Regions from separate parts of the Ochrobactrum sp. Marseille-Q0166 genome, predicted to be linked through region 3. Evidence: riboswitches for the same ligand, from Rfam matches in the RefSeq annotation. Region 3 holds a riboswitch; each other region holds the start of a gene.
The links. Region 3 has a riboswitch for cobalamin ahead of metE (5-methyltetrahydropteroyltriglutamate--homocysteine S-methyltransferase). Riboswitches for the same ligand answer to the same signal wherever they lie in the genome.

Region 1 (7,303 bases), 200 kb from region 3:
TTCCGTCGCGACAGCCTTGCCAATTACATAAGAGGAACCCGAGCCTGAGAAAAAGTCGTGGTTCTCGTCGGCATTGGGCGAAAGCGCCGAAAGGATCGCCGGGTTGACCTTGCAGGCTTCCGCCGGGAACAGGGCTTCATAGCCAAGGTTCATCAGAGCCTTGTTTGCATTGTAATGCAGGAATTTCTTCACGTCTTCGGTCAGACCAACGCCATCATAAAGCGCTTCGGTATAACGCACCTCATTATCGTAAAGCTCGAGCAACAGATCGAAGGCAAAATCCTTGATCTCCTGCTTTTTGGTCTCATCAAGTTTTTCAAGCGCACGCTGATACTTATAGCCGATATAATAACCATGAACGGCTTCATCGCGGATGATAAGGCGGATGAGGTCAGCCGTGTTGGTGAGCTTGGCACGGCTCGACCAGTACATCGGCAGATAGAAGCCCGAATAGAACAGGAAGCTTTCCAGGAACACGCTGGCAATCTTCTTCTTGAGCGGATCTTCAGCGTTATAATTCTCAAGGATCAGCTGCGACTTCCTTTGCAGGAATTCGTTTTCTTCCGACCAGCGATAGGCATCATCCACATCAGGCGTCAGACACAGCGTCGAGAAGATCGACGAATAAGACCGCGCATGAACCGCTTCCATGAAGGAAATGTTCGACAGAACCGCTTCTTCATGCGGGGTGGAAGCATCCTCCATCAGTGTCACAGCACCGACAGCATTCTGGATCGTATCCAAAAGTGTCAGGCCTGTGAACACGCGGATAGTGAGCTGCTTTTCTTCCGCTTTCAGCGTTTCCCACGATTGGATATCGTTGGACAGCGGTACTTTTTCCGGTAGCCAGAAATTGCCAGTCAAGCGGTTCCAGACTTCAAGGTCCTTGTCGTCTTCGATCCGGTTCCAGTTGATGGCGCGCACGACAGCCGGCTTTTTCGTATTGTTGTTTTTAAACTGCATGTTCATTTGTCTCGATCCTGATCAAAGAGCGCAAGAGACGCAGCCTTCAACCTGCGTACCTTCGAGCGCCATCTGGCGCAGGCGGATGTAGTAAATCGTCTTGATACCCTTCTTCCAGGCGTAAATCTGGGCCTTATTGATATCGCGCGTGGTGGCGGTATCGCGGAAGAACAGTGTCAGTGACAGCCCCTGATCGACATGCTGCGTTGCCGCTGCATAGGTGTCGATGATCTTTTCCGGGCCAATCTCGTAGGCATCCTGATAATATTCAAGATTATCATTCGTCATAAAGGCAGCCGGGTAGTAAACACGGCCAATCTTGCCCTCTTTACGGATTTCGATCTTGGAAACAATCGGATGGATCGAAGAGGTCGAATGGTTGATGTAGGAAATCGAGCCAGTCGGCGGCACGGCCTGAAGGTTCTGATTATAAAGGCCGCCTTCCATCACGGATTTTTTCAGTTCCTGCCAATCTTCCTGCGTCGGGATCGCAATACCGGCGTTCTCAAAAATCTCGCGAACTTTCTCCGTCGCAGGTTCCCAGACCTTATCGGTATATTTGTCGAAATATTCACCGGTCGCGTATTTCGACTTTTCAAAGCCCTTAAACGAAGTCCCCTGTTCAATCGCGATACGATTGGAAGCACGAACCGCGTGGTAGGCCACCGTGTAGAAATACATATTGGTGAAATCGACGCCTTCTTCCGAACCATAGAAAATGCGCTCGCGAGCGAGATAGCCGTGCAGATTCATCTGACCGAGGCCGATCGCATGGCTTTCATCATTACCGCGCGCAACCGAAGGAACCGAGCCGATATGGCTCATGTCTGCAACGGCCGTCAGGGCACGGATCGAAGTTTCGATGGTCTTGCCAAAATCCGGGCTATCCATGGCTGCCGCAATATTGAGCGAACCGAGGTTACAGGAAATATCCTTGCCAAGATATTTATAAGACAAATCATCATTGAAAATGCTGGCTTCGCTCACCTGAAGGATTTCCGAGCAGAGATTGCTCATGGTAATGCGGCCATCGATCGGATTGGCACGGTTCACCGTGTCTTCAAACATGATGTAAGGATAGCCGGATTCAAACTGGATTTCCGCCAGTACCTGAAAGAAGTCGCGCGCGTTGATCTTCTTCTTGCGGATACGGCCATCATCAACCATTTCGCGGTATTTTTCGGTGATCGAAATCTCGGTCATCGGCACGCCATAAACGCGTTCAACGTCATACGGCGAGAAGAGGTACATATCCTCATCATTTCTGGCGAGTTCGAATGTGATGTCAGGGATCACAACGCCAAGCGACAGCGTCTTGATGCGGATTTTTTCATCTGCATTTTCGCGCTTGGTATCGAGGAAGCGCATGATATCAGGGTGATGAGCGTGCAGATAAACCGCACCCGCACCCTGACGCGCACCAAGCTGGTTGGCGTAGGAGAACGAATCCTCAAGCAGCTTCATCACCGGAATGATACCCGACGACTGGTTCTGGATCTGTTTGATCGGCGCGCCGGATTCACGAATATTAGTGAGGCTGAGTGCCACACCACCACCGCGCTTTGAAAGCTGCAAGGCAGAATTGATGGAGCGACCAATCGATTCCATATTGTCTTCAACGCGCAACAGGAAACATGAGACAAGTTCCCCGCGCTGCTTTTTGCCTGCGTTGAGAAAGGTCGGCGTTGCCGGTTGATACCGGCCCGCAATGATTTCATCGACCATTTCGCGTGCGTGCTGTTCATTGCCACGCGCAAGCGCAAGCGCAACCATGCAGACGCGGTCTTCGTAGCGCTCGAGATAGCGCTTACCGTCGAAGGTTTTCAGCGTATAGCTGGTGTAATATTTGAACGCGCCGAGGAAGGTCGGAAAGCGGAATTTCTTGTCATAGGCATGATCGAAAAGATCGCGCACGAAATTGAAGGAATATTGATCCAGCACTTCCTGTTCGTAATAGCCTTCATCGACCAGATAATCGAGCTTCTCACGCAGATTGTGGAAGAACACCGTATTCTGGTTGACGTGTTGCAGGAAATATTGCTGTGCCGCCTGACGGTCGCGATGCAGCTGAATCTTGCCTTCGTCGTCATAAAGGTTCAGCATTGCATTCAATGCATGATAATCGAGCGACGTTTCTGTCAGCTTCTGCGACTTCGCTGACGACGCGGCGCCGGAGTGATCCTGCTTTTCGGAAGCAGCCAGTGTCTCGCGCTCACGGGTCAAGGTTGTGTCTGCCGTGTCCAAAATCGTTCCATCCCGTCTTTAACATTGCCAATGTCTTCGTCGGTTCCCAGAAGCTCGAAGCGATAAAGATAGGGAACCTGACATTTGGCAGAAATGATGTTGCCTGCGAGGCCGAAGGCCTCACCGAAATTACTGTTTCCTGCAGCAATCACGCCGCGAATGAAGGACCGATTATTCGCATCATTGAGAAAGCGAATGACCGGCTTGGGAACAGCGCCTTTTGCACCCCCGCCGCCATAGGTTGGGGTCACAAGCACAAAAGGCTCGTTGACCTGCAACAGGCCAGTATTGTCTTCGTAGCTTTCCAGCGGAATGCGCTTTGAGCGCATCCCCAGACGCATCACAAAGCGATGCGTGTTTTCCGAGCGACTGGAAAAATAGACGATCTGACCCATAACAAACCCCGGCAGCAGTTGGGGCTTATGTGAGCGAGCTGATCATATCTGGACGGAATCCTGCCCAATGGGATTCACCGGCAACAACAACCGGAACCTGACGATAACCGAGACCCTGAACAAGATCGTAAGCATCGGCATCGGCGGAAATGTCGATAACATCATATTCAATGCCCTGGCGGTCGAGTGCGCGGGTGGTTGCTGTGCACTGGACGCAGGCTGGCTTGCTATAGACGGTGACGTTCATTTTTTCCTCACTGGGGATGGGTTGGGATGGGCTGCGAACTGGGATAAGACGCAAAAACGCTCACGCATTGCGAAATGCGCGTGACAAGAGACGACAACTAAAAGGCAACTCGCTCTAGAGCGCGTTTCGATCTGATTGAATCAGATCCACGCTCTAAACTCCTTTACTTTAAGCATAATTTTATCGACCATCGTTTCACTCCGACAGGACTTATGCTCCAAGCGAACATTCTGTACAGCCCGTAAAGGGCGGGCCAGAACTGGCCAATTTTGAATTACTAATCGACACGCTTTTCACCCCGAAGCTTTTGAGGGGATATTCGGGGCGGCAAAAGAAATGGCAGAACAATTCTGCCGGAATTCCATTACGCACCAACCGGACACCCCGCCCGTTGACGTTCACGTTCAAGGCAGGTCTCCTGGCTCACGGCTCTGCGTTCGCACCCGTCTTCCCGGCATAGGCCAGTGACATCTGGATTTGAACTCGCCGCTTACAGTTGCGGGGGCAGCTACGGCTTAACAATATCCACCATGGACATAGCGCACCGTATTCCCATCTTCGCTTTCAATTCTCACGAATCGTAAGAACCTTGAACACAAGATATGGTATCTGAAGTTAAAAAATCTTCAATGGATAGATGCTTCAAAATTTTTTAATGTTGGCTTTCTTAGGACTGACCTGTGAATAGCAGGGATATTTACCTGATCTGTCCACAGGCAAGCAGAGAACCGCTCACCAGATGCATTCTGTTGGCGGGATTCGCAGCGTTAGGAAATCCATCAATTGTGCTTTCACACAATATATAGTGTGGCTCTATATAGTGTGGCTCTTCATTTTTAAGCAAATTGAGCACACAGCAACATTCAGGAATAAAATTTCACCTTAAACGCCGCCCGAAAAATCTCGTCAACAAGATCAATGACTTGCTCCAAAATTCAACAGATCAAACAGTTGAACCGATTAAAATCGTCGATGTCCGCCGAAGGGATAATTTGACAGCGAGGCTTCATATCCTGTATCGATCTGGAAAATCCTGAACGTTGTTCAGCATATTGAACAATTAGGAAGAGATCCTCCCAAGCATCTCTTCGGACGACCGATGCACCGGCAGCATCGGGAAACTGCCGGTCTGGCTTTCCTCTACGCGAAAGCCAGACCGCTTTAAACCCAGTGTCTCGATGCCGGCGAGGAATGAGAGACCTCGGCTCTGGGTAAATATGAATAAGGGTGGAAATGATGACTGTAGCTATCAAGCCATTTTCGTTCGACACGGTCGGCTCAATGCTTGTCGAGTGGGGGGCTGCAAAGCGTCTCGGCGAAATTCTGGGCGAACGTTTCTCTGAACGAAAAATTCTCATCGTAACAGACAAGGGCCTGCACAAGGCAGGTGTTCTCAATGAAGCACTTGCTTCACTTGAAAAAGCAGGATTTGGCGTCAGCATTTTTGATTCTGTTGTCGCCGATCCGCCGGAATCGGTTCTGTTTGAATGCGTCGATCAGGCCAAAGCAGCCGGTTGCGACATCGTATTGGGCCTCGGCGGCGGTTCCTCGATGGATATTGCCAAGCTTGCTGCGGTGCTTATCATCTCCGAGCAGCAACTCTCAGAGCTTTATGGCATTGGCAAAGTACAGGGCACGCGCCTGCCGCTGATCCAGATCCCCACCACCGCTGGCACCGGATCGGAAGTGACCAACATCACGATTCTGACCACCGGCGAAACCACCAAGATGGGTGTTGTTTCCCGCCAGCTTTACGCAGATTTCGTCATTCTGGATGCAGAGCTGACCTGCGGTCTGCCAGCGCTTCACACAGCAGCCACCGGCATTGATGCTATGGTTCACGCCATCGAAGCCTATACCAGCCGCATCAAGAAAAATCCGCTTTCCGACGCTTTCGCGCGTGAAGCGCTGAAGCTCTTGTCCGCCAATCTGGTTGCAGCTTGCGAAAACGGCAAAGACCGCCACGCCCGCGAAGCGATGCTGCTTGGCGCAAACTATGCCGGCCAGGCCTTCTCGAACGCGCCGGTTGGTGCCGTTCACGCATTGGCCTATCCGCTCGGTGGCCACTATCATGTACCACATGGTCTCTCCAACGCCCTGATGCTCGGGCCGGTTCTGCGTTTCAACATGGCCGGCGCTGCGGAACTTTATGCAGAGCTTGCAGACCTGCTGCTTGGCAAAGCAGAAGGCACAACAGAACAACGGTCAGCAGCTTTCGTTGATTATATGGAAGACCTGATGAACCGCTCTGGCGCACCACGCCGCCTGCGCGACGTTGACGTCACCGAAGAAAGCCTCGAAACGCTTGCCCGCGATGCGATGCTTCAGACACGTCTTCTGGGTAATAACCCTGTTGATGTTACGGAAGCTGACGCACTGGCGCTTTATCGCGAAGCATTCTGATCCATCAATGACAATTTAAAAACAGTTCCCGGAAGGACTGGCCCAAGCCGCCACCCTTCCGGAGGTTTGTTTTGTCCTTTCGGAGTAACATCTTGAGCACTGAACGCATCGACGGTCAGGAGCAGCCATATTGGCCTGCCGGACCGTTCAAAATTCGTCTGCCTTTTATTCACTACAAATTCGAATGGCCTGACTATTGTCAGGGCCTGCTGATGTGCGCGGTCGATCTCGCAGCCATTCCTCTGATGGCGGAACTGTTGGGCATGCCATTTGAAGTGGCTTTGGCCGTGGTCGTTCTCAATGGTCTGTTCTACCTCACCCACCACCTGCTTGGTGACCCTGTTGTCCCGGGCTGGATCACACCGGCTGTTCCGCTCATCATGGCCTATTGCGCAACGTTCCCGGAAGGACCCGAACGCGTTCACGCACTCGTTTCCTTCCAGATGACGCTGGGGCTTTTATCCATATTGATTGGTGCAACTGGCATAGCCAATCGCGTTATTGCGGCCATTCCGCAGGCGATCAAATCCGGCATCATCATCGGCGCGGGCTTTGCGGCGGTCATTTCCGTCTTCAAGATCGGTGGCAACTTCGATATCTTCCCGTTCACCATCGCAATTTCTATCGGTCTTTGCTTCTATCTGATGTTCTCGCCGCAGTTTGCACGCCTGTCGCGCAATGGTGGAATTTTCGGACTGATCGGCAAGCTTGGCATTCTGCCGTGCATTCTGCTTGCGGTCGTGATTGCTCCGCTGTTTGGCGAAGCCAAATGGCCGGAATTCCAATGGACGATTTCGTCGCCTGACTTCAAAACTTTGTGGCGGGAATACACAATTTTCGGTCTTGGTTTACCACCGCTCTCAATGTTTCTGACCGCGCTGCCAACAGTTCTCGCGACCTATATCGTCCTCTTCGGTGACGTGCTGAAAACCAAGTCGATCCTCGGCGAAGCACAGCTTCATCGCCCGGATGAAAAGATCGACTATAATGCTAACCGCGCGCACCTCGTTTTCGGTATGCGTAATACTGGTATGTCAGTGCTTGGGCCCGA
Region 2 (7,303 bases), on a different contig from region 3:
CGGCTGTAAAGCTCACTAGCATGCGCCCCCAATGGCGTTGCCGCACCTGAGTTCTTCGCAGCCTCCTGCGAAAGCTTGAGGTCCTTGAGCATCAGGGCTGCGGCGAATCCGGGCTTATAGTCACGGTTGGCTGGCGATGTCGGTACTGGCCCGGGCACAGGACAATATGTTGTCAGCGACCAGCATTGTCCTGATGAGGTGGAAGCCACATCAAATAAGGCCTGATGCGAGAGGCCCAGCTTTTCTGCCAGTACGAATGCTTCACTGACCCCGATCATCGAAATGCCGAGAATCATGTTGTTGCATATTTTTGCAGCCTGACCTGCACCATCACTCCCGGAGTGAACAATTTTACCGGCCATAGGTCGAAGAAGCGGTTCAGCCCTGGCAAAGGCCGTATCGCTGCCGCCCGCCATAAAGGTGAGGGTGCCTGCTGTGGCGCCGCCTGTACCGCCCGAAACCGGCGCATCAACAGAGAGATGGCCATGCTGCGCTGCTATCTCGTGCGCTTTGCGTGCCGAATCAACGTCAATGGTCGAACTGTCGATGAAAAGTGAATCTTTACGAGCCTTAGGCGCGATGTCTTCATAAACCGAAAGAACATGTTTGCCCGCAGGCAGCATGGTAATGATTGCATCCACATCGCTGACCGCTTCTGCGGCACTTGCCGCTATCTGAAGGCCATTGGCTCTAGCCTCTTCAAGATGAGCGGGCAGCAGATCAAAGCCGATGACCTTGTGACCGGCCTTCACCAGATTGGCGGCCATCGGGCCACCCATGTTGCCTAAGCCGATAAAGGCGATATTGGCCATTATTTCCTCCCGTTCAATATATGTATCAGCGTCCGATCAGCTGGCGTGCAATGATGACGCGCATGATCTCGTTGGTGCCTTCAAGAATCTGATGAACGCGCAGATCGCGGACAAGCTTCTCGATGCCGTAATCATGAAGATAGCCATAACCGCCTAGAAGCTGCAGCGCGTCGTTAGTAACGTTAAACCCGATATCGGTTACAAAGCGTTTGGCCATTGCTGACCACTTGCCTGCATCATGTGTTTTGCGGTCAAGCTTGCTTGCGGCCGTATAGAGAAGCTGTCGTGCGGCCGAAAGCTCGGTCTCCATATCAGCAAGGCGGAACTGCAACGCCTGAAATCGGTCAATCGTCTGGCCGAAGGCCTTGCGTTGGCCTGTGTATTCCAAAGCTTTATTGAGCGCCGATTGTGCTCCACCCAATGAGCAGGCGGCGATGTTCAATCGTCCACCATCAAGGCCGGCCATGGCTATTCGGAAACCTGTGCCCTCGTCCCCAAGACGGTTGGTGACAGGCACGCGGCAATTGTCGAAAATTACCGTGCGGGTGGGTTGCATGTTCCAGCCCATCTTGTGTTCATTGGAACCAAAGGACAGGCCGGGTGCATCTTTCGGCACAATGATGGCGGATATTCCTTTCGGGCCGTCCTCGCCGGTACGCACCATTGTTACATAAAGATCGGTGGCACCTGCACCGGAAATGAACTGCTTTGTGCCATTAAGCAGATAATGATCGCCATCACGCTCTGCGCGGGTGCGAAGTGCGGCTGCATCAGAACCTGATCCCGGTTCAGTCAGACAATAGCTTGCAAGCCATTCCATCGACGTGAGTTTTGGCAGAAAACAATGTCGTTGGATTTCATCGCCAAACGTATCGATCATCCATGCGGCCATGTTGTGGATGGAAATAAAGGCCGAGAAAGCAGGGCAGGCCTCGGCGATTGCCTCAAAAATAAGGACCGCATCCGAGCGCTTGAGTGCGGAACCACCTACGTCTTCGCGAACATAAATGCCGCCCATACCGAGCGGGCCGGTTTCCTTTATGACGTCAATCGGGAAATGCTTGTCGCGATCCCATCGCAGCGCATGAGGCGCAACAAAATCCGATGCGAAGCCGCGTGCCATATCTTGAATGGCGAGTTGATCTTCGTTCAGTTCGAACTGGTTCTGGTCGGCAGTATCCATGGTTTCCTCCCTATGAGCACCGCACCCTCCTGATGCGACTAGATCACAATGGCGCGTGGCTGCCAACGCTCCATTGGAATAATGTTGCTTACTTTTGTAATAAACTGATGCGCATTTTTGCATATAAGGTTGCCGCAATCACTGGCGATTGCCAGTCGCTTAAACTTGGGATAGGCAAGCTCGTATGACACGCGCAATCATGTTTCAAGGAACGGGTTCAGATGTCGGCAAAAGCGTGCTTGTTGCGGGACTTTGCCGGGTCGCACGCAATCGCGGGTTGAAAGTCCGGCCATTCAAACCGCAGAACATGTCGAACAATGCAGCCGTCAGCGATGATGGCGGAGAGATTGGGCGCGCGCAATGGCTTCAGGCTCTGGCTTGCGGCGTGCCTTCATCGGTTCATATGAACCCTGTCCTGCTGAAACCGCAAACTGACATGGGCAGTCAGATCGTTGTGCAAGGAAAAGTGCGCGGCGAAGCGCGTGGACGCTATTACCAGCAGTTAAAGCCGCAACTGATGGCGGCTGTGATGGAATCCTTCGGCATTGTCAGCGAAGGAGCCGATCTGGTGCTGATTGAAGGAGCGGGGTCGCCCGCGGAAATCAACCTGCGCGCCGGCGATATTGCCAATATGGGCTTTGCCACGCGTGCAAATGTGCCGGTGGTCTTAGTAGGTGATATTGATCGTGGTGGAGTGATTGCGTCGCTGGTCGGCACGCACACCATTTTGCACGAAGAAGATCGCGCCATGGTGCGCGGTTTTCTGATCAACAAGTTTCGTGGTGATGTTTCGCTGTTTGATGATGGTCTGGAAGCGATTTCTCGCTTTACGGGCTGGCGTTCCTTTGGGGTCGTCCCATGGCTGAAAGCCGTATCGCGACTTCCTGCAGAAGATTCGGTTGTTCTAGAACGAGCGACGCGCGGAGATGCCAAAGCGTTGAAAGTGGCGGTTCCCATGTTGCCACGTATTTCGAATTTCGACGATCTCGATCCGCTGAAAGCAGAAAGCCAAGTTGAGGTCGTCATGGTTCCACCCGGGCAGCCATTGCCGCATGATGCTGGGCTTGTAGTTTTGCCGGGAACAAAATCGACGATTGCCGATCTGATTGCATTTCGCGAAAACGGCTGGGAGCGCGATTTGCAGCTTCATGTGCGGCGCGGCGGGCATGTACTTGGTATTTGTGGCGGGTTCCAAATGCTTGGCAATCGGATAAGTGATCCTGATGGCATTGAGGGGCAGGTGCGCGACATTGAAGGGTTGAGACTGCTTGACGTTGAAACGGTCATGGAACCGGAGAAAGTCGTGCGGAATGTTGTGGCTAGCTCAGAGCTTCATAATGCCTCGCTTGATGGCTATGAGATTCATATTGGGCGCACCAGTGGCCCGGATGCTTGCCGCGCCTTTTCGCTGATCGGCGATCACTATGACGGCGCTGTTTCAGTGAATGGCCGTATTACGGGGACTTATCTGCACGGCGTTTTTGCGTCAGATGAATTCCGGCGGCATTTTCTGGCAAGCCTTGGAGTGAGCAGTTCTGGTGAAAACTATCGTGCTAGTATTGAGGCGGCGCTTGATGAACTCGCTGAAGGTTTGGAAAACTGTCTGGATATTGATGGTTTGTTCGCCCTTGTTTAACGGCAGTTTTCAATTTCTTTCATTTTTATAATATTTTTAAAATTACTTACAATAAATTGCTATGTAATTTTTATTATTTTATAATTTAAGTATAGATGCCTATTTTTTTCCTAATTAAAGACAACTTTTGAACTATATTTTTTAGTCAATTCACCGCGGATTTTATTATTTATATTTCCATAGGTGTTTTATGCGTATTGCGGCATCGCCTGGCCCTGGTTTCGAATATTACTCCCTTCGTTGGGAGCGAAATTTTTTATATCTGTTCATTGTTGCCAGTGGCTTTTTTATTCTTTTCCCGCAAGTTGATCTCGCGGTATCGCGGCATCTCTTTGCGTCCGGTGTGTTTCCTGCATCTCAACACCCTTACTGGATCGCTCTGAGGGAATTTCATCGGCTCAGCGTATGGTATATTCTTGGGTTGTTGGTGGTGCTTTTGATGCTTTATATGCTTTGGCACCAGCCTCTAGTTCGTATAGCGCCGCACAAGCTTCTTTTTATCACACTGACCTTCGCGCTGGGGCCGGGGTTACTCGTTCAGACTGTTAACCTTATCATCGGTCGGGCGAGGCCGAGAAATCTGATCGAATTTGGTGGTCTGATGGATTTTACGCCAGCATGGCAACTCGCAGGCATGTGTCGGCATAGTTGTTCGTTTCCCTCTGGAGAGGCCGCGTCGGCTGCGGCAATGCTTCCATTGTTGATCCTTTTGCCAGCCCGCTATCGCGCAGGTGTGGCGGCAGTATTTGTGCCGTTACTGGTGCTTATCTCGTTCAATCGGGTTTTTATGGGCGCTCATTTTCTATCCGACATTGTCATTGCATGGACATTGATTCTCGGCGTGATGCTTTGGCTGTGGCCGAGAATTTTGCGTAATGCTGATACGATTGATCAATGGGTGAGAAATAAGGGCGCAGGGCTGCGCCGGCGGCTTTACGCCAAGGCTGATTGACGCCGCATTGGCGAAAGCCTAGTGTCGATTTACACAACAGGTTTTCCCGGGACGAATCCCGGCGATACAAAAAGGGAATGCGACGGACGGACCCAATCCGGGCGTCTTTATCGCAGCCGACCCCGCGACTGTAGAGCGGAGAGGGATGATGCAAGCCGGTTAACCGGCAGCCACTGGAAGCGGAAAGTTTCTGGGAAGGCGGCTTCAAACCCTACGACCCGTGAGCCAGGAGACCTGCCTGTTGCGTGAAGGACATTTTGTCCGCACCCGATGGGAGGTTTTTCCCTGCTGCCTGCACGGAGGTTGTCATGGCTGCGCGTACCCAAAATTCTATTCCCAACACATTAGCTCTGCCACTCGCAACGCGTCTTGGCACCGCTGTCGTTTCGCTGCTCCTTGGTGCGTTTCTGATTTACGGCGTTGGTCTCGCCCATTCCGATACGCTGCACGATTCAGCGCACGACACGCGCCATTCATATGGGTTTCCCTGCCACTAAGCCGTTTGGCTTTTAGAAACAGGAAATGAGCGTCGCTTGATGGTGGACGGCCATCGGAGCGAAATTGCTGTTGAGGGAATGAAATGTTGATCCGATATTTGTTGGCTACGCTTGCTGCGGGCCTTTTGGCAGGGCTTCTGGTCACGCCTGCTATGTATTTAAAAACTGTTCCGCTGATCATTCAGGCGGAAACTTATGAAGACGCTGGTGGTGGTCATAGCCATGGTGATGCCGAAGTGGCTGCACCGCACGATCATGCCGCGGCGGAAGCCAGTGAAAGTGAAGAAGAGGCCGGGGCAGAACTGCCGTTTGGTCGTTTCGGCAATACATTGCTTGCCAATCTCGTAGCCGGTGCAGGGTTTGCTCTTCTTTTGGGTGGCGTTGCGCTTTTTCTCGGCCGGCGAATTACGCCGCAGAACGGTATTCTCTGGGGTATGGCCGGTTTCTTTGCAGTCGCTTTCCTGCCAGCTCTGGGGCTTTCGCCGGAGCTGCCTGCAATGCCTGCCGCCGATCTTGCGCAACGTCAGCTTTGGTGGCTTTCGACCGTGGTGTTGAGCGGTGTCGGCATTTATCTGATGGTTTTGCGTGGTGAGATCGTTTCCAAAATTCTCGGACTTGTGCTCATTATTGCACCGCATCTTTATGGTGCGCCGCATCCTGAAGACATTACATCGCCAATCCCGTCGCTGCTTGCTTCGCAATATGCTGTCGCATCGCTTGCAACAAATCTGTTCATGTGGGCCTTGATCGGTCTTGCGCTGGGCTGGTTCATTCAGGCTTATGCAAAGTCGGAAATCGAAGGCTGATAAGCATGGCTCCGCCCCGAAATGAAAATGCAAAAATCACGTTCGTTCTTGGCGGAGCCCGTTCTGGTAAATCGTCTTATGCAGAAAAACTGGTTGAAGGCACATCGAAAGATCTAGGACTTCAACCAGTCTATCTCGCTACAGGGCGCGCATTCGACGAGGAAATGGAAAGTCGTATTTCCATTCACCGCGACCGTCGTGGCGGCGAATGGCAGACGGTGGAAGAACCACTCGACCTTGTTGGGGCGCTTGAAAAACACGCAGGTAGTGACCGTTTTGTGCTGGTCGATTGCCTGACGCTATGGATCACCAATCTGATGATGGCAGAGCAGAATATCGCTGCTGAAACTGAGACACTGGTAACAGCATTGCCTAGGCTTTCAGGTCCGGTTGTATTCGTTTCCAACGAAGTTGGGCTAGGCATTGTGCCGGAAAACCGGATGGCGCGGGATTTTCGCGATCATGCCGGTTTTTTGCATCAGGCGGTCGCATCAGTAGCGGATGAAGTTTATTTCATGGCGGCAGGTCTGCCGCTCAAAATGAAGGGATAATTCGATGCAGGGACAAAAGATTCCAGCAACTGTAATCACCGGCTTCTTAGGTTCCGGAAAGACAACGATGATCCGCAATCTGCTGGAAAACGCCAATGGCAAGCGCATCGCACTCATCATCAATGAGTTTGGCGATCTGGGCGTCGATGGTGGAATTCTGAAAGGCTGTGGTATTGAAAGCTGCCGTGAGGAAGACGTGATCGAACTCAACAATGGTTGCATCTGTTGCACTGTTGCTGATGATTTCATTCCGACCATGACCAAACTTCTCGACCGCGCAGACCGCCCAGATCATATCGTTATCGAAACCTCCGGTCTGGCGCTGCCACAGCCGCTGGTCGCAGCTTTCAACTGGCCTGAAATCAAGACGCAGGTAACAGTCGATGGCGTTGTGACGGTTATCGATGCCGCTGCCGTTGCTGAAGGTCGTTTTGCGGATGATCACGATAAGGTGGATGCGCAGCGCGCGGCGGACGATTCCCTTGATCATGAAAGCCCTTTAGAGGAACTTTTTGAGGATCAGATTCATGCGGCTGACCTTATCGTTTTGAACAAGGCCGATCTGGTTGATCCGTCGAAACTCGACAGCGTGAAGGCCGATGTGGCTGAGCGCTCAACACGACGCGTCAACATGGTGCCCGCAAGCTTCGGCAAGCTTGGTGCGGATGTTCTGCTCGGTCTTGGTGTAGGTACGGAAGACGATATTGCCAATCGCAAGTCGCATCATGAAATCCATCATGCTGATGGCCATGAGCATGATCACGATGAGTTCGAAAGCTTTGTTGTTGAAGCCGGATCGGTTGCTGATCCTAAGGCATTTACCGAGAAGCTCAAGGCTGTGATTGCGGAGCACGATGTACTGCGCC
Region 3 (7,303 bases):
GCCCAGTGCGGCATTATCAATGGAGTGACCGTGCCCAACCATCGCTATAGGGGCGGCGGTCATTAAAAAGGTCATCAGGCCGTAGGAAACCACGCCTGCCGCAAGCGCGAGGATGTAGCGCGGGTTCAGCATGATCTCTTTGAGTGGGCGGCCATTGCCGGTAGCGTTGCTGGACTTCACAGCTTTGGGTGTACGAAGCAGCATCAGCACCGGGATTGCCAAGAGTGCTAGAACGGCTTGGCTCAGGAAGCTTCCCGCATAGGGAGTCGCGGCGAACGCGTCGCGGGTCCATATGACAAGTTGGGGGCCGATGATTGCGGCGATCAGACCGCCAATCATAACATAGGAGATGGCGCGTGCCTTGAGCGTACCTGTTGCTGCATCGGTAGCCGCGAAGCGATAGCTTTGAACATAGGAAGCATAGAAACCAGCAATGAAGGTGCCGAGACAGAATATGACGAAGGACGCAACAAAAATACCCAGTGCTGCAATCAGTCCGGCGACTATGCCGAGAGTGGCGCCCAGCAGATAGCCATTGCGACGCCCGATACTGCGCATGACAAAAGCTGCAGGCAGGGTGCCCGCCGCAAGGCCCAGATTAAACAGACTGACCGGCAGTGTGACCAGCGCCGGATCGGAGGAAAGCTGCTGGCCAACCAGACCGCCGAGTGAAATGATGATGGGCGGGCTTGACGCACCCAGTGCCTGTGCTGCGGTCAACACAAGGATATTACGTCTGGCGAGTGTCTGATCGGGCATATTTTTTCTTCAGCTTTGGGCCGATGATTGGGTTGGTGGCCTGAAATGAGAGTAAAGGACCGCCATCACCTCTCTGGCTGCATCGCTTTCGATGCGATACCAGATCGTTTGTCCATCACGCCGCCCGGCAATAATGCCATCGCGACGCAGCAGGGCCAGATGCTGCGAAACGGTGGAGTCACGCAGGCCAAGCATTTCGGCAAGCTGCCCCACCGACCTCTCACCACAAGTCAGCCGACACAGAATCATAAGCCGGTGATTGTTGGCGATTGCCTTGAGAAAATCACTTGCCTTGTCGGCGGAATGGGACGTCAGTCCTGCGTCGATTGGGTCAGTATCCTTCATATCTTCATATATACGAAAATATGAATATTTTGTCAATATCGTACGATATGGTCATCATCCTCGCTGAAAGGGCTTCTGATTATCGCCGTCATATTGTAGCTTACACGCCGTGATTTTACCGACCTGATCCTGGAGCCGTCGTGCGAATAGCTGTGTTGAGTGTCGTTTTCGGTTTTCTGTTTTCAGGCCTCGCCCATGCAGAAGACGACTGGAAAGCCGTTGAAATTATAAAGCCATACGCGATAACCGGTCGAACCGGTCCACAGCTCTATGAATCCATCGGTGAGCGTGGCCCGAAGGCCGGAAAGTCCCGTGTGATTGCGCACACCACCTTTGTGCTGACCTGGGATCGCAAATTCGACAATTCCAACAATGGCTGCACGATTGTCTCGGCAAAGCCAAAACTGAAGATCACCTATACGCTGCCGAAGCCCTCACAGAAGCTTTCCTCCCCAGTAAAAGAAAACTGGGAACGCTTTTATGATGGCATCTATAAGCATGAACTTGTGCACGGTGAAACAGCCAAGGACATGACGCGCGAGATTGTCCGCACAACGGTTGGGCTTTCCATCCCCAACGATCCGAAATGCCAGAAAATGCGCCGCGAACTGATTAACCGTATCAATGCGCTGGTCGCCGTTCAGCGTCAGCAGGGCCGTGACTTCGACCGTGTTGAAATGGGGTCGGGCGGCAATGTTGAACAGCTTATTCTGGCGCTTGTGAACGGAGGGTAGCCTACGCCGGACTTCCGGCGCAGGCTTGCATTACTAAGCTCGTTCAGCGCGAAGCGCTTTCGCTGCTGTCACCATGTTGATGAGGGCAGGGCGAACCTCATCCCATTTGCGGGTTTTGAGGCCGCAATCGGGATTGACCCATAGTTGCGCATCAGAAAGCTGCCTGCGGGCAAGCTGCAGGAGATCGGCCATCTCATCGACATTCGGAACGCGCGGCGAATGGATGTCGTAAACGCCTGGCCCGATTTCGTTGGGATATTTGAAGGTCTTGAAGGCCTCGAGCAGTTCCATGCGTGAGCGCGAGGTTTCAATCGAAATCACATCGGCATCCATATTGGCAATTGCCGCGATGATGTCGTTGAATTCCGAATAACACATGTGGGTGTGGATCTGCGTTTGATCGGCAACGCCGGTGGAGCAGAGGCGAAAACATTCGACGGCCCAGTCAAGATAATGCGCCCAGTCGGAACGGCGCAGCGGCAGACCTTCTCGCAGTGCCGCCTCATCAATCTGGATCATGGCGGCGCCTGCAACTTCAAGATCGTGTACCTCGTCACGAATGGCGAGCGCAATCTGACGGCAGCTTGCCGAGCGCGGGATGTCGTCGCGGACGAATGACCAGTTGAGGATCGTGACCGGCCCCGTCAACATGCCCTTGACCGGCTTGTCGGTCAGCGATTGTGCATATTTCCACCATGCCACCGTCATCGGTTCCGGACGCGAAACATCGCCGAAAATGATGGGCGGACGGACATAGCGTGAGCCATAGCTTTGCACCCATGCGTGCTTGGTGAAAGCAAAGCCCGCAAGCTGCTCGCCGAAATATTGCACCATGTCGTTGCGTTCAAACTCGCCATGAACGAGCACATCGAGACCAATTTCTTCCTGCCAGCGGATAGCGACTTCGGTCTCCCGCTGAATAAAACCTTCATATTGCGCGTTGCTGATCTCGCCCTTGATGTGTGCCGCGCGGGCTTTGCGCACTTCCGGCGTCTGCGGAAAAGAGCCGATTGTGGTGGTTGGGAAGGCGGGAAGGTCAAGCTTTGCATTTTGCAATTTCTGACGTTTTGCAAAAGCACTCTGGCGGCTTTTCTGCGCCTCGGTGATATTCGCAATCCGCTGTTTAACGGCTGCATTATGCACGCGGGGTGATCGGGCTCTGCTGCCGAGCGCGTCGCTGGCTGCTTTGAGTTCAGAAAGAACAGTGCTTTTGCCGGATGCCAGTGCGCGTCCGACGATGGAAAGCTCGTCGATCTTCTGCGCTGCGAATGCGAGCCAGCTTTTCAGCTCTTCATCAAGGGTTGTTTCAAGCTCCAGATCAATCGGCACATGCAGGAGCGAACAGGACGGTGCGATTTCGATTTTCTCCAACCCGCGCTTGTCGATGACAGGCTGAATACGATCGGTGATCGTGCTGAGATCGGCACGCCAGATATTGCGACCGTCGATGACGCCGAGCGAAAGCACCTGATCTTTGCGTGCTTTGTTTTCAACTTCCGCAAGCTGTTCTGCCCCGCGCACAAGATCGACATGCAAGCCCGCCACCGGTAGCGCAAGTGCGGTCTCAAGATTGTTGCCGAGTTCTCCAAAATAACTGGCAATCAGGATTTTGACCGGGCTTGCGGCGCTCAAACGCTGATAGGCGAGTTCAAACGCAGCACGTTCATTGGGAATGAGATCCAGAACCAGCGATGGCTCGTCAATTTGCACCCAGTCTGCTCCGGCTGCCGCCAGTTCCTCCAGCAGTGTTTCGTAAACAGGCAGCAGTTTCGGCAGCAGCGCTATCGGATTGAAACCCGCTGCGGTCGATTTTGCCAGCTTAAGAAAGGTCACCGGCCCGAGAATGACCGGACGCGTGTGGATACCCAGCGCTTTTGCCTCAAGAAAATGCTCCACCGGCTTCCGTGACGAAAGTGCGAAGCTCTGATCATCGGTCAGTTCTGGCACCATGTAATGATAGTTGGTATCAAACCATTTGGTCATTTCCAGCGCGGTCACGCCTTCTTGCGGATGGGTGCAGCCGCAATCACCATGTGCTTGGCCTTCACGACCGCGCGCCATGGCGAAATAGGTTTGAAGCGTTACATCGCCGCCTGACCAGCCATAGCGCGCAGGGATCGCCCCCACCATCACGGCAGTATCGAGCACATGGTCGTAAAGCGAGAAATCGTTGGACGGAATTTTTGTAATACCGCGGTCGCGCTGTTCGGTCCAGTTGGCGGCGCGTAGGGCCCTTGCATTTGCGAGAAGTTCCGCTTCGGAAGATTTCCCGGACCAGAAGGCTTCAAGAGCGAATTTCAGTTCGCGATGACGCCCAATGCGCGGCACGCCCAATGTGGCGGTGGAAAGTGTTGTTCGTGACATATCTATAGACCCCGATATAGGCGGCGGGGTTGGAGACGCAAAAGAGCATAGGCTGAACGCCCGCTTTGCGACATTCCGGGACACCCCGCCCGTTGACGTTATCTGTCATGGCAGGTCTCCTGGCTCGCGGGTCAGCGCCTTGGAGCGCATCTTTATCCGAAGACCTTTTACAGTTTTCGGGATGCGCTCTGATCCGCCTTCCCGGAACTTTCATTCCAGTGGCATGATGGATCAGGGCTCGCCGCTTACAGTTGCGGGGGCAGCACCGGTATTGTTTTTAGCGCACCGGTTTCCCTCTTAGCTTCCGTCGAGAGTCTGACGAAAGAACCATAACGCAATTCAGTCTGAATGAAGCATCATCAATTGTCAATGTGGCATAAAGAAATGTTTATATCTTTATAATAGCTGGAGATGGCTAGTTCCATCCTTTGAAAATGATAAGCTCGAAGAAAAGCGCAATAGCAATTGATAAAAGATCAATTTAATTAAATATTACAATAAAGAGGTGCGACATAATGTTTGTAAGTGCCTGAAATTTCAATTGATGTAGTCCCGCTCAAAGACTCATGATATCGGTGCAGCTATTGAAAGCGTTTTATGTTTGGGTGTTGTTATTAGCCGTTTGATATCGCGATAAAAAAGTTTAATGCAGCCCAATTTTCATAACTGATTTTTGGGATATGCGCCTTGAGAGGGCTAGGTATATTCGTATGAGTTTTAGGTCGCCTTGGCAAAAACTGGCATTATTGCCGCGCTTTGGTAAGCAGATAATCTTGCTCGTGAGCGATTGTTTGTTGCTATTACTCAGCGCTTATCTGGCCTTTGTTATGCGCTTGGGTTTTGTGTTTATACCAACGCCAACCCAAATTTTTCTGATCGCCATAGCGCCGGTATTGGCTGTTCCTGTTTTTATTCGATTTGGTCTCTATCGTGCGATCATTCGTTATTTGGCTGAACGTGCGATCTGGCCAATCTTTCAGGCCACGGCAATTGCAGCACTTTTCTGGGTGGCGCTGGTTTTTCTTATGGAATCTTATGGCGGAGCTGGTTTGCCTCGTTCGGTTCCGCTTTTATATTGGTTGTTGAGTACCGTCCTTATTTCTGCAAGCAGGTTTGGCGCGAAATGGCTTTTGCGCAGCGCCGAGATGGCGAAAGCATATTCCAGTACCGCACTGATTATCGGAGTTGGTGAACCTGGGAGACAACTTGCGGCCGCTTTGAGAAGCCACAGCGATACGCAGGTCATAGGCTTTATCGATCCCGCGGGCGAACTCAACGGAATGGATATCGTTGGTTTACGGGTGTATGGCATTGACAATATTCCGGCGCTGATTGAAAATTTTGGGGTTAAGCAAGTCGTTATATCCGAACCGGGCCTTGATCAGAAACAACGGCAAACCTTGGCTCGTCTTCTTGGGCGACTTCCGGTCAGTACACGTATTCTTCCGCCTATTGCCGATTTAACGGCAGGAAAATATCTCGTCAGTGCGCTTCGCAATATAGAGATCGATGACCTTCTTGGGCGCTCTCCGGTTCCACCTGACGTCGATCTGCTGCGTGAAGTGGTAGAAGGCCGAAGTATCATGATTACTGGTGCAGGAGGCTCTATCGGAAGTCATTTGTGCCAAACGATTGCGCAATGGAATCCTGCTTGTATCGTTCTCTTTGAGTGCAGTGAATTTGCACTTTATCAGATAGAGCGCCAGTTACGCCAAGTTGCAAGTTGCCCTGTCATTCCTGTTCTTGGGTCCGTGACGGATCGAAAGTGCGTTGAAAAAGCTATTCGCGCGCACAATGTAGACACGGTCTATCATTGCGCAGCTTACAAGCACGTTCCGCTCGTTGAACAGAACCCATTGGTCGGTATCCATAATAATGTTTTTGGCACCGTGAATGTTGCGGCTGCATCTTTGGCGACGAATGTGAAGCGTATGGTTCTGATCTCGTCAGATAAAGCTGTGCGGCCAACCAATGTGATGGGAGCTACAAAACGCTGGGCAGAGCTGATTGTTTATTACCACGGTTTGCTGGCTGAAACTGCCGGTCAGTCAAAGCTTTTCTACTCAGTTCGATTTGGAAATGTTTTAGGTTCGAATGGTTCTGTAGTTCCTCTTTTCCGTGAGCAAATTGCTCAGGGAGGGCCGGTAACATTAACGCATGAAGATATGACGCGATATTTTATGTCGATCAAGGAAGCTGCGGAACTTATCGTGCAGTCGGGCGGAATTGCGCAAACTGGTGATACCGTGCTTCTTGAAATGGGTGAACCCGTTAAGGTTCGGGATCTGGCTGAAAATATGATTATGCTCGCCGGGTTAACTGTCCGCAACCCGGAAACTCCAGACGGTGATATCGCGATCGAAGTGACGGGTGTTCGTGCAGGCGAGAAAATGTTTGAAGAGCTCTTCTATGATCCTTCTCATGCACAAAGCACGCGCCATCCCAAAATAATGCGGGCGCCTAAAGGCAATAAGGGCGATGTGGATGTTCCGGCGAGCTTAGATGCATTGCGATCAGCTATGGCGACTGAAGATGTAAGTGCTGTACGCAAAATTTTATTTAGTGTCATAGCTTCCTAAAATGACCACGAAAATCTAACAAAAGTAATAATACTAACACGAATGCTACAAGCAGAAATATCATTTGTGAGAGCATATGATTAAACTCTAGGATTGCCGTAGCGCATGCAATCAAAATTAAATTCATGACTGCTACATGCCCCACGATTTTGGTTACGCTCCATCCAGATCGTTTGGCAAGCTGGTAGGCGTGTTTAGAATGTGCTTTGAGAATGTTTTCACCATGCGCTGCACGTAAAACCATCGTCGTTACCGTGTCTAAAATATAATATAGCGGCAGAATAAGCGCGACAGAGATATGGGTTCCTTTTGCCAGCAGAAGAAGCGCGGTACCTGTTATCAAGCCGAGCGGGAAGCTGCCGGAGTCTCCCAGAAAAATATTGGCAGGAGGGCGGTTAAAGATTGCGAAGCCGCAAAGAGCGCCTGCGATAATTGCTCCTAGTGTACCGCTGTCCAGGCCACTGAGCTGAAATATGGTCAGTAATGCTAATCCTGCCATCGGGATGCCGATCCCGACGCATG
Region 4 (7,303 bases), 1.1 Mb from region 3:
GTTCTGCCGGTCTTCGCCGCTGATGGTCTCGGCAGACAGGCGGAAGCCTATGTTAGTACCGTTCGCGAGCGCTTCCTGAACCCGTTCCTCAAACACCGCATCGCGGATATTGCTTCAAACCACGCAGAAAAGAAACAACGCCGCTTTGCTCCGATTATTGCTCGCGCGAAGGAGCTCGGCCTCAATCTGGAACAGCACCGCCTGAAGACGGCATTAAAATAAACGACACTAAAATACTGCACATATTACGCTGCTGCTGCTAATACCATTGTGCATTAATGTGCAAATCATAAAATAACGACGACATCCAAAAAAGATGCCGTCGTTCTTTATAAATATAAATATGAATGTAGTAAAAAATTATTTTGGCGGCTCTTAAATTTGTTTCTGTCCCCTTCAGACTGAGCTTATCCTAAAAGTGCTGGTTATAAAAAAGACGCAAACAAAAGCGCTGCATCTACCATATAACAAACAGCGAATATTCAAGTGCATAATTAGTATTTACTAAAATATTCGACGGAACATTTTTTAAAAGTCAAGAAAAACAACATTTAAAAATGATCAGTTTGATAATATGGCCATGCGCCTATAGCAGCATCGTCAATAAAATGTAAACGGAGTGTCAACAATATATCGCTCACATTACCGTGAAAAACTTAAATATACAATGTAAGTTTAACGGCTAAATTAAGTTATATTAATTTAGCCGTTAAGAATTTATCTATTCGGAAGACGATTCAAACAAGTCTTCAAAACGCGCCTTTGCGCGAGCGGGAAATTTCACTTCACGATAACTTGGCGGAAGCTCTACATCACCCACTTTAATTAGCATCACCATACCCATGCCATAGTGTGGTGAACATTTGATGCCGTAAAAGCCCGCCTGATCAAAAGTCACTTCGATCTCTTCGTTTATCTTGCCCTTAAAGCCCGGATGCCCCTCTGGAACCATCCCATCAACCGTCGCTGCGTTATGGCTCTTGTGGGTCGCAATGAATTTCACTTTATCGCCCGGTGCTAACTTCAAGAAATCCGGCTCGAAAACCATTGAGCCTTTTTCACCACGGTTCATCATCTTGACTTCAAACATTTCAGCTAAAGCTGGAAATGCAGAAGCAACCGTCAACGCGACGGCCAGGAAAAATCGTTTGCACATCGTCATACCAATCATGTTTATGCGGATTGTTTTAACTCAAGTTTGGGCTGGCCAGGTGCCCGATAACGAATATGGCAGCCATCAACGCCATGATATTCAACATCGACCTCGACACGGAAAACGTTACGGATACATTCGGCCCGCAGTACTTCACGTGGCGTCCCAAGCGCGACAAGCCGCCCCTGGTTCATGACTGCTATTCGGTCACAAAACATGGCCGCGTGATTGAGATCATGCAGTGCAGCCACAACGGTCAGTTTCTGGCGTCGGACCAGATCGAGAAGCCCGATCTGATGGCCGATATCAAGATGGTTTGTAGGTTCATCCAGCAACAGGATTTGCGGCTCCTGTGCGAGCGCACGTGCGATATGCACACGCTGGCGTTCACCGCCTGAAAGCGTGTGCCAGTAACGCTCAGCCAAATGTGTCATATCGACATTGGCCAGCGCGTGATCAACGATTGCATCATCCGTGGAAGACCACGGCGACAGTGCACCGAGATAAGGTGTTCGTCCCAACTCCACAGCCTGCCTCGCGGTAATGCGATCAGTCGTGGCTGCCTGTTGCTCAACCAGTGCCAGCTTGCGGGCAATCTCGCGGCGATTGAGTTTCTGGATCGGTGTCCCACAAAGCTTTACTTCGCCCGAATGGCACCGACGTACACCGGACAAGAGTGAAAGAAAGCTGGTTTTGCCTGAGCCGTTCGGTCCAATAATGCCAAGAAACTCACCTTCTTTGACGCCAAGCGATACGTCGCGAAGGATGTCCACTCCGCCCGCCGACCAGCCCACACTCTGGGTTGAAAGCATCATGACTGCGCCCTCCTTTGTCCAAGCAGAAATGCAAAGGCGGGAGCGCCGAACAAAGCGGTAATAACGCCGATTGGCAGAACCTGTCCGGGAATGATGGTACGCGAAAGAATATCGGCAATGATCATGAAAATCGCCCCGATGAGAGCTGACGCAGGTAACAACCGCCCGTGACGAACACCAACGACCATGCGAGCAGCATGCGGAATGACCAGACCGATAAAGCCGATGGAACCGACAATTGAAACCATGGCTGCCGTCATCATCGCACTGACGCCAATTAGCACAGCATAGACGCGACGCACTGGAATACCCAGCGATGCAGCTGATTCCGACCCAAAGGTGAAAGCATCAAGTGCACGCGCGTGCCACAAGCAAATCGCAAGCCCGATGAGGCAGGCAGGTAAGGCCAAGGTTACATCGCTCCATCGGACACCAGAAAGATTGCCCAAAAGCCAGAACATTATACCGCGCGCCTGTTCCGCATTCGCCGATTTCGTTACGATGAAGGAGGTCATCGCATTGAATAGTTGGGAGCCCGCAATACCAGCAAGAATTATCGAACTGTTGCCCCTACCCGCCCTTACAGCGAGCAAAGCGATAAGCGAGAAAGCGATAATCGCGCCAAAGAAAGCACCCACTGACATTGAAAGCATACCAGCGCCAACACCAAGGATAGCAACACCGACCGCCCCCGTTGAGGCCCCAGCGGAAATGCCGAGAATGTAGGGGTCAGCCAGCGAGTTGCGCAGCAGCGACTGCAGAACAACCCCGGAAATAGCGAGTGCGGCTCCGCAGCAAGCGGCGACCACGGCACGGCTGAGACGATAGCTCCATACAATGCCTTCATCGATGGGAGCTATCGGGTAGCCAGCATGCCAGACGCGGTTGGCGATTGTTTTCGCCACCACATCGAGAGGAATGGACGTCTCGCCAATGGCAGCGCCCAGCCACAGCGCTCCAAGTAGCAGGATAAGCGCCAGAACAGCAAAAAATGTTCTGGAACGACTGCCTCTTGATACTAAAATCCCGGCTGTGGCCGTGCGTATTGTCACTTGTTGAGACCCGAAGCTGCAATGGCGTCCGCCAGCGTTTCAATGCCTTCGATAGTGCGGATGGTCGGGTTCATCGCCTGCGCATCCATATCGAAGACGTAGCCCTCCTTGACGGCTGGCATCAAGCTTGCAACCGGATCCGTCTTCAGGAATTCACGCTTCACCGCCACATCATCCGCAGGGAAACGACGACGATCCATTGCACCCGCAATGATCATTGTCGGATTTGCCTTGGCGATGGTTTCCCAGCCAACGGTCGGCCATTCTTCTTCACTGTCGATGATATTGTTGATCCCAAGCGTTTTCAGGATGTAGGCCGGAGCACCATTCTTGCCTGCAACATAAGGATCAATGTCAAGCTCTGCACTGGAGAACCAGACAACAGCAGAAAGTTTGCCATCGCCCGATGCGATCTTCTTGCGTGCTGCTTCTTCACGCGCTTTCAGATCAGCCACGACCTGAGCACCACGGTCTTGTACGTTGAAAATCTGCGCCAGTTCTTCAATTTCCTGATAGACCTGATCCATCGTGAAAGCGTCATGACGCACGCCATCCCCCCCATCCGAATTGTCTTTTCCAATGCAATCGGCTGGTGACGTGTAAACGGGAACGCCCAGTTCTTCGAACTGTTCGGCTTTTGCTACAACACCTTCCGGTCCAATCTGCCATTGGAACTGATTGGCAACGAGGTCCGGTTTTTCGGCCAGAATGCTCTCGAAGCTCGGATCATTATCGGCAAGGCGCTTTACCTTGGCATTGGCTTCTTCATAACCTTTAAGAACCGGTCCGACCCACAAAGCAGTGCCGACCATCTTGTCGCCAAGTCCCAGAAGATACAAAATCTCTGCACTGCTCTGACCAACTGCCACAGCGCGCTCTGGAGCATGCTTGAAAGTCACGTCCCGTGCACAGTTCTTGAGCGTCAGCGGATACTGCGTTTCTGCTGCCTGAGCGGAAAAGCCGGTTGCAATAAGGGTGGCCGCGCCTACGAGTGCGCCAAACGGCATCTTGCCGATAAACTTCATTTTAATCCCCGAAATGATGTGAGAAAGCCGTATCAAACAGCGGAAGCGATCCGGCGCGTGAAGAAGACGGACATATCCGGGGATATGAATGACGAGGAAAAGCGACGTCTTGCGACGCTAAAAGCTGTCATAACCAACTCCTGCTCCGGGCATCCCCGCCCGTGACAATGGACAACGTTAGACGGCAGGTCTCCTGGCTCACGAATATCCGCCGTCCACCTGCCTTCCCGAGCTTTTTGAATAGGCTCAGTGGCATGACGCTTGATGCGTCACGAGGATGAACGGCAATCCGCTTACAGTTGCGGGGGCAGCCACGGTCTCGGTCCCTTTTGGGTCGTCCTCACCGTGTTCCCTATTAATCCCCTTCACTCTCGGTCGGGGAACCGTCGCAACCCTATTACGTGTTGAACCTGAGGCGGTCAAGCGACAGGAACACCTAAATCCATTATAAAAAATTGGTTAGACTTTAAGCTAATACTTCGGATCTTAAACAGTCCGGCGCTGGCATATTGTAAATCCCTGCTGTAGTCTTCAAATCGGGAAGCTCTGCTTGGGAAGCAGAGTTTTTTTGAGGAGAGCTGTCCAAAAGACAGCAGAAAAATGCACGCTAAGTGCATTAATGGAGGATTTATGCGTAAATGGATTCTGGCCATTTCGTCGGTGGCAGCGCTTGCAATGACGGGTGCAACCTGGGCGGCGGACTATAAGGTATTGGCTCCAGCGGCACCGGGCGGCGGCTGGGATCAGACAGCGCGCACCATGCAGAACGTACTCCAGGACGAAAAGATTTCCGGCAGTGTTCAGGTCATTAACGTTCCGGGCGCTGGCGGCACAATCGGTCTGGCACAGTTCGTCAACCAGAACAAAGGCGACCCAAGCCAGCTTATCGTTGGTGGTTATGTCATGGTCGGCGCGATTTTGACCAACAATTCACCGGTCAATCTTGACGCGATTACGCCAATTGCCCGTCTCACCGGTGAATATGAAGCCATCGTTGTACCGGCATCGTCCGACATTCAGAACCTCGGCGATCTTGTCGCCAAGCTCAAGACTGATCCAGGCTCCGTTTCCTGGGGCGGTGGCTCGGCAGGCGGTACGGATCACATCACTGCTGGCCTTTTTGCCAAGGCCGCAGGTGTTGACCCAACGAAAGTCAATTATATCGCCTTTTCAGGTGGTGGCGAAGCACTTGCTGCTATTCTCGGCAATCAGGTGACAGTTGGCATTTCCGGTTATGGCGAGTTCGACCCGCAAATCAAGGCTGGTACGCTCCGCGTGATCGGAATTTCCAGTGATGAACGCGTGGAGGGCATTGATGCTCCAACCTTCAAGGAAGGGGGCGTCGACGTTTCAATCCAGAACTGGCGCATGGTTGGTGCTGCACCGGCAATCACTGCTGAACAGGAAGCTGCAATCAACGCAGACATCGAAAAGATGGTGAAATCGGAATCCTGGCAGAAGGCTCTCAAGGATAAGGGCTGGGCCGACACCTATCTTGCGGGCGATGCTTTCAAAGAGCAGCTCAAGAAAGATGTTGCTTCCACTGAAACGATCCTCAAGGAAATCGGTCTCGTCAAATGACAGGATCTGAACAGCATGGAGAGCGCCGTTCCGCTGGAACGGCGCCTGACTACGCCGCTCTTGTCATAGCCTTTATCCTTGCTGCCGTTGCCATTGCAATTGCATGGTCCACCGCCTATGGCAACAATGTGCTGTCCTACTCACCCGTAGGGCCTAAAACCGTGCCTTATATTATTGCGGCCGGGCTGTTCATGTTGTCAATTTGGACAGTCGTCAGCGCTTTGAAGGGCGAGTTTCCCGAACGCGAGCATCAGGAAATTGCGCCCATGGCGTGGATTGTCGGTGGTCTGGTCGTTCAGATGCTGACCATGAAAACCATGGGATTTTCAATCGCAACGGGCTTGCTTTTTGCAGCAACGGCGCGCGGATTCGGCTATCGCAAATTCTGGATAAGCGTGCCTGTCGGTATCGTCTTTGCATTCATCATCTGGTTCATTTTTGCGCGCGGCCTGCAGCTTTCGCTGCCTTCGGGCTGGCTTGAACAATTCGTTTAAGGCGAAAGATCATGGATACAGTCAATCTCCTCGCGAGTGGTCTTCTGGTAGCACTTGAACCGGCGAACCTCATTTATGCGCTAATTGGCGTAACACTTGGTACGGCTGTTGGCGTGCTACCGGGCATCGGCCCAGCACTTACAGTGGCGTTGCTCCTGCCCGTCACCTATAAACTCGACCCTGCCGGATCTCTGATCATGTTTGCCGGTATTTATTATGGCGGCATGTATGGTGGATCGACAACCTCGATCCTCTTAAATACGCCCGGAGAAAGCGCTTCCATCGTCACGGCATTGGAGGGCAATAAAATGGCCCGAGCGGGACGCGGCGGACCAGCCCTAGCAACGGCCGCAATCGGCTCGTTTATCGCTGGTCTGATTGCCACGCTTGCTCTCGCATTCGTCGCTCCTTGGGTGGTGAAATTCGCTCTCTCCTTCGGTCCTTCGGAATATTTCGCGCTGATGCTGCTCGCTTTCATGACCGTCTCGGCGGCTTTTGGCGATTCAACGCTGCGCGGTCTCACTTCGCTTTTCATCGGGTTGACGCTTGGTCTTATCGGCATCGATCAGCTGACCGGACAAGCGCGTCTCGTCATGGGCACACCGAACCTGCTTGATGGGATCAATGTTACCACTCTTGCGGTAGCGCTGTTTGCTATCGGTGAGACCTTGGCGGTGGTTTCGAAGAAGCTTAGTCCCGACGACGAAGTGATCGCCGTCAAAGGCTCGGTCTGGATGACCAAGAATGACTGGAAGCGCTCGTGGATGCCATGGCTGCGCGGAACGGCAATTGGCTTCCCGATTGGGGCCATGCCAGCGGGCGGTGCGGACGTTTCAAGCTTCCTGTCTTATTCGGCAGAACGCCAGTTCTCCAAACATCCGGAAGAGTTTGGGAAAGGCGCGATTGAAGGCGTTGCAGGGCCAGAAGCCGCCAACAACGCATCGGCTGCGGGTACACTCGTACCACTGCTGACACTTGGCCTTCCAACCACCGCAACAGCTGCAATCATGCTGGCTGGTTTTCAACAATTCGGCTTGCAGCCGGGACCATTGCTTTTTGTCACCAACGCACCTCTCGTTTGGGGGCTCGTCGCAAGTCTTTTAGTCGCCAATCTGATGCTGTTGGTGCTGAACCTGCCGCTGATTGGCCTGTGGGTAAAGATGCTCACCATACCGCGCCACTG

Region 1: another riboswitch for cobalamin. It lies ahead of nrdH (glutaredoxin-like protein NrdH); the one in region 3 lies ahead of metE (5-methyltetrahydropteroyltriglutamate--homocysteine S-methyltransferase).
Region 2: another riboswitch for cobalamin. It lies ahead of H5024_RS06140 (CbtB domain-containing protein); the one in region 3 lies ahead of metE (5-methyltetrahydropteroyltriglutamate--homocysteine S-methyltransferase).
Region 4: another riboswitch for cobalamin. It lies ahead of H5024_RS18095 (ABC transporter substrate-binding protein); the one in region 3 lies ahead of metE (5-methyltetrahydropteroyltriglutamate--homocysteine S-methyltransferase).

Annotation. Positions count from the first base shown of each region.
Region 1 is NZ_JACJUO010000002.1:174,593-181,895, forward strand. It holds gene nrdF (class 1b ribonucleoside-diphosphate reductase subunit beta) at 1-969, opposite strand, end outside; gene nrdE (class 1b ribonucleoside-diphosphate reductase subunit alpha) at 985-3,105, opposite strand; gene nrdI (class Ib ribonucleoside-diphosphate reductase assembly flavoprotein NrdI) at 3,183-3,602, opposite strand; gene nrdH (glutaredoxin-like protein NrdH) at 3,628-3,849, opposite strand; cobalamin riboswitch at 4,240-4,456, opposite strand; gene H5024_RS12010 (iron-containing alcohol dehydrogenase) at 5,083-6,252, shown strand; gene H5024_RS12015 (hypothetical protein) at 6,345-7,303, shown strand, end outside.
Region 2 is NZ_JACJUO010000001.1:1,295,565-1,302,867, forward strand. It holds gene mmsB (3-hydroxyisobutyrate dehydrogenase) at 1-812, opposite strand, end outside; gene H5024_RS06125 (isobutyryl-CoA dehydrogenase) at 838-1,995, opposite strand; gene H5024_RS06130 (cobyric acid synthase) at 2,180-3,631, shown strand; gene H5024_RS06135 (phosphatase PAP2 family protein) at 3,822-4,583, shown strand; cobalamin riboswitch at 4,605-4,840, shown strand; gene H5024_RS06140 (CbtB domain-containing protein) at 4,892-5,080, shown strand; gene H5024_RS06145 (CbtA family protein) at 5,164-5,886, shown strand; gene cobU (bifunctional adenosylcobinamide kinase/adenosylcobinamide-phosphate guanylyltransferase) at 5,892-6,437, shown strand; gene cobW (cobalamin biosynthesis protein CobW) at 6,442-7,303, shown strand, end outside.
Region 3 is NZ_JACJUO010000002.1:376,804-384,106, reverse strand. It holds gene H5024_RS12915 (MFS transporter) at 1-759, opposite strand, end outside; gene H5024_RS12910 (metalloregulator ArsR/SmtB family transcription factor) at 769-1,104, opposite strand; gene H5024_RS12905 (DUF922 domain-containing Zn-dependent protease) at 1,251-1,838, shown strand; gene metE (5-methyltetrahydropteroyltriglutamate--homocysteine S-methyltransferase) at 1,872-4,202, opposite strand; cobalamin riboswitch at 4,294-4,549, opposite strand; gene H5024_RS12895 (nucleoside-diphosphate sugar epimerase/dehydratase) at 4,913-6,781, shown strand; gene H5024_RS12890 (glycosyltransferase family 4 protein) at 6,768-7,303, opposite strand, start outside.
Region 4 is NZ_JACJUO010000002.1:1,463,422-1,470,724, forward strand. It holds gene H5024_RS18075 (mannitol dehydrogenase family protein) at 1-222, shown strand, start outside; gene H5024_RS18080 (pseudoazurin) at 722-1,162, opposite strand; gene H5024_RS18085 (ABC transporter ATP-binding protein) at 1,174-1,968, opposite strand; gene H5024_RS18090 (iron ABC transporter permease) at 1,965-2,993, opposite strand; gene H5024_RS18095 (ABC transporter substrate-binding protein) at 3,017-4,027, opposite strand; cobalamin riboswitch at 4,211-4,448, opposite strand; gene H5024_RS18100 (tripartite tricarboxylate transporter substrate binding protein) at 4,676-5,626, shown strand; gene H5024_RS18105 (tripartite tricarboxylate transporter TctB family protein) at 5,623-6,120, shown strand; gene H5024_RS18110 (tripartite tricarboxylate transporter permease) at 6,132-7,303, shown strand, end outside.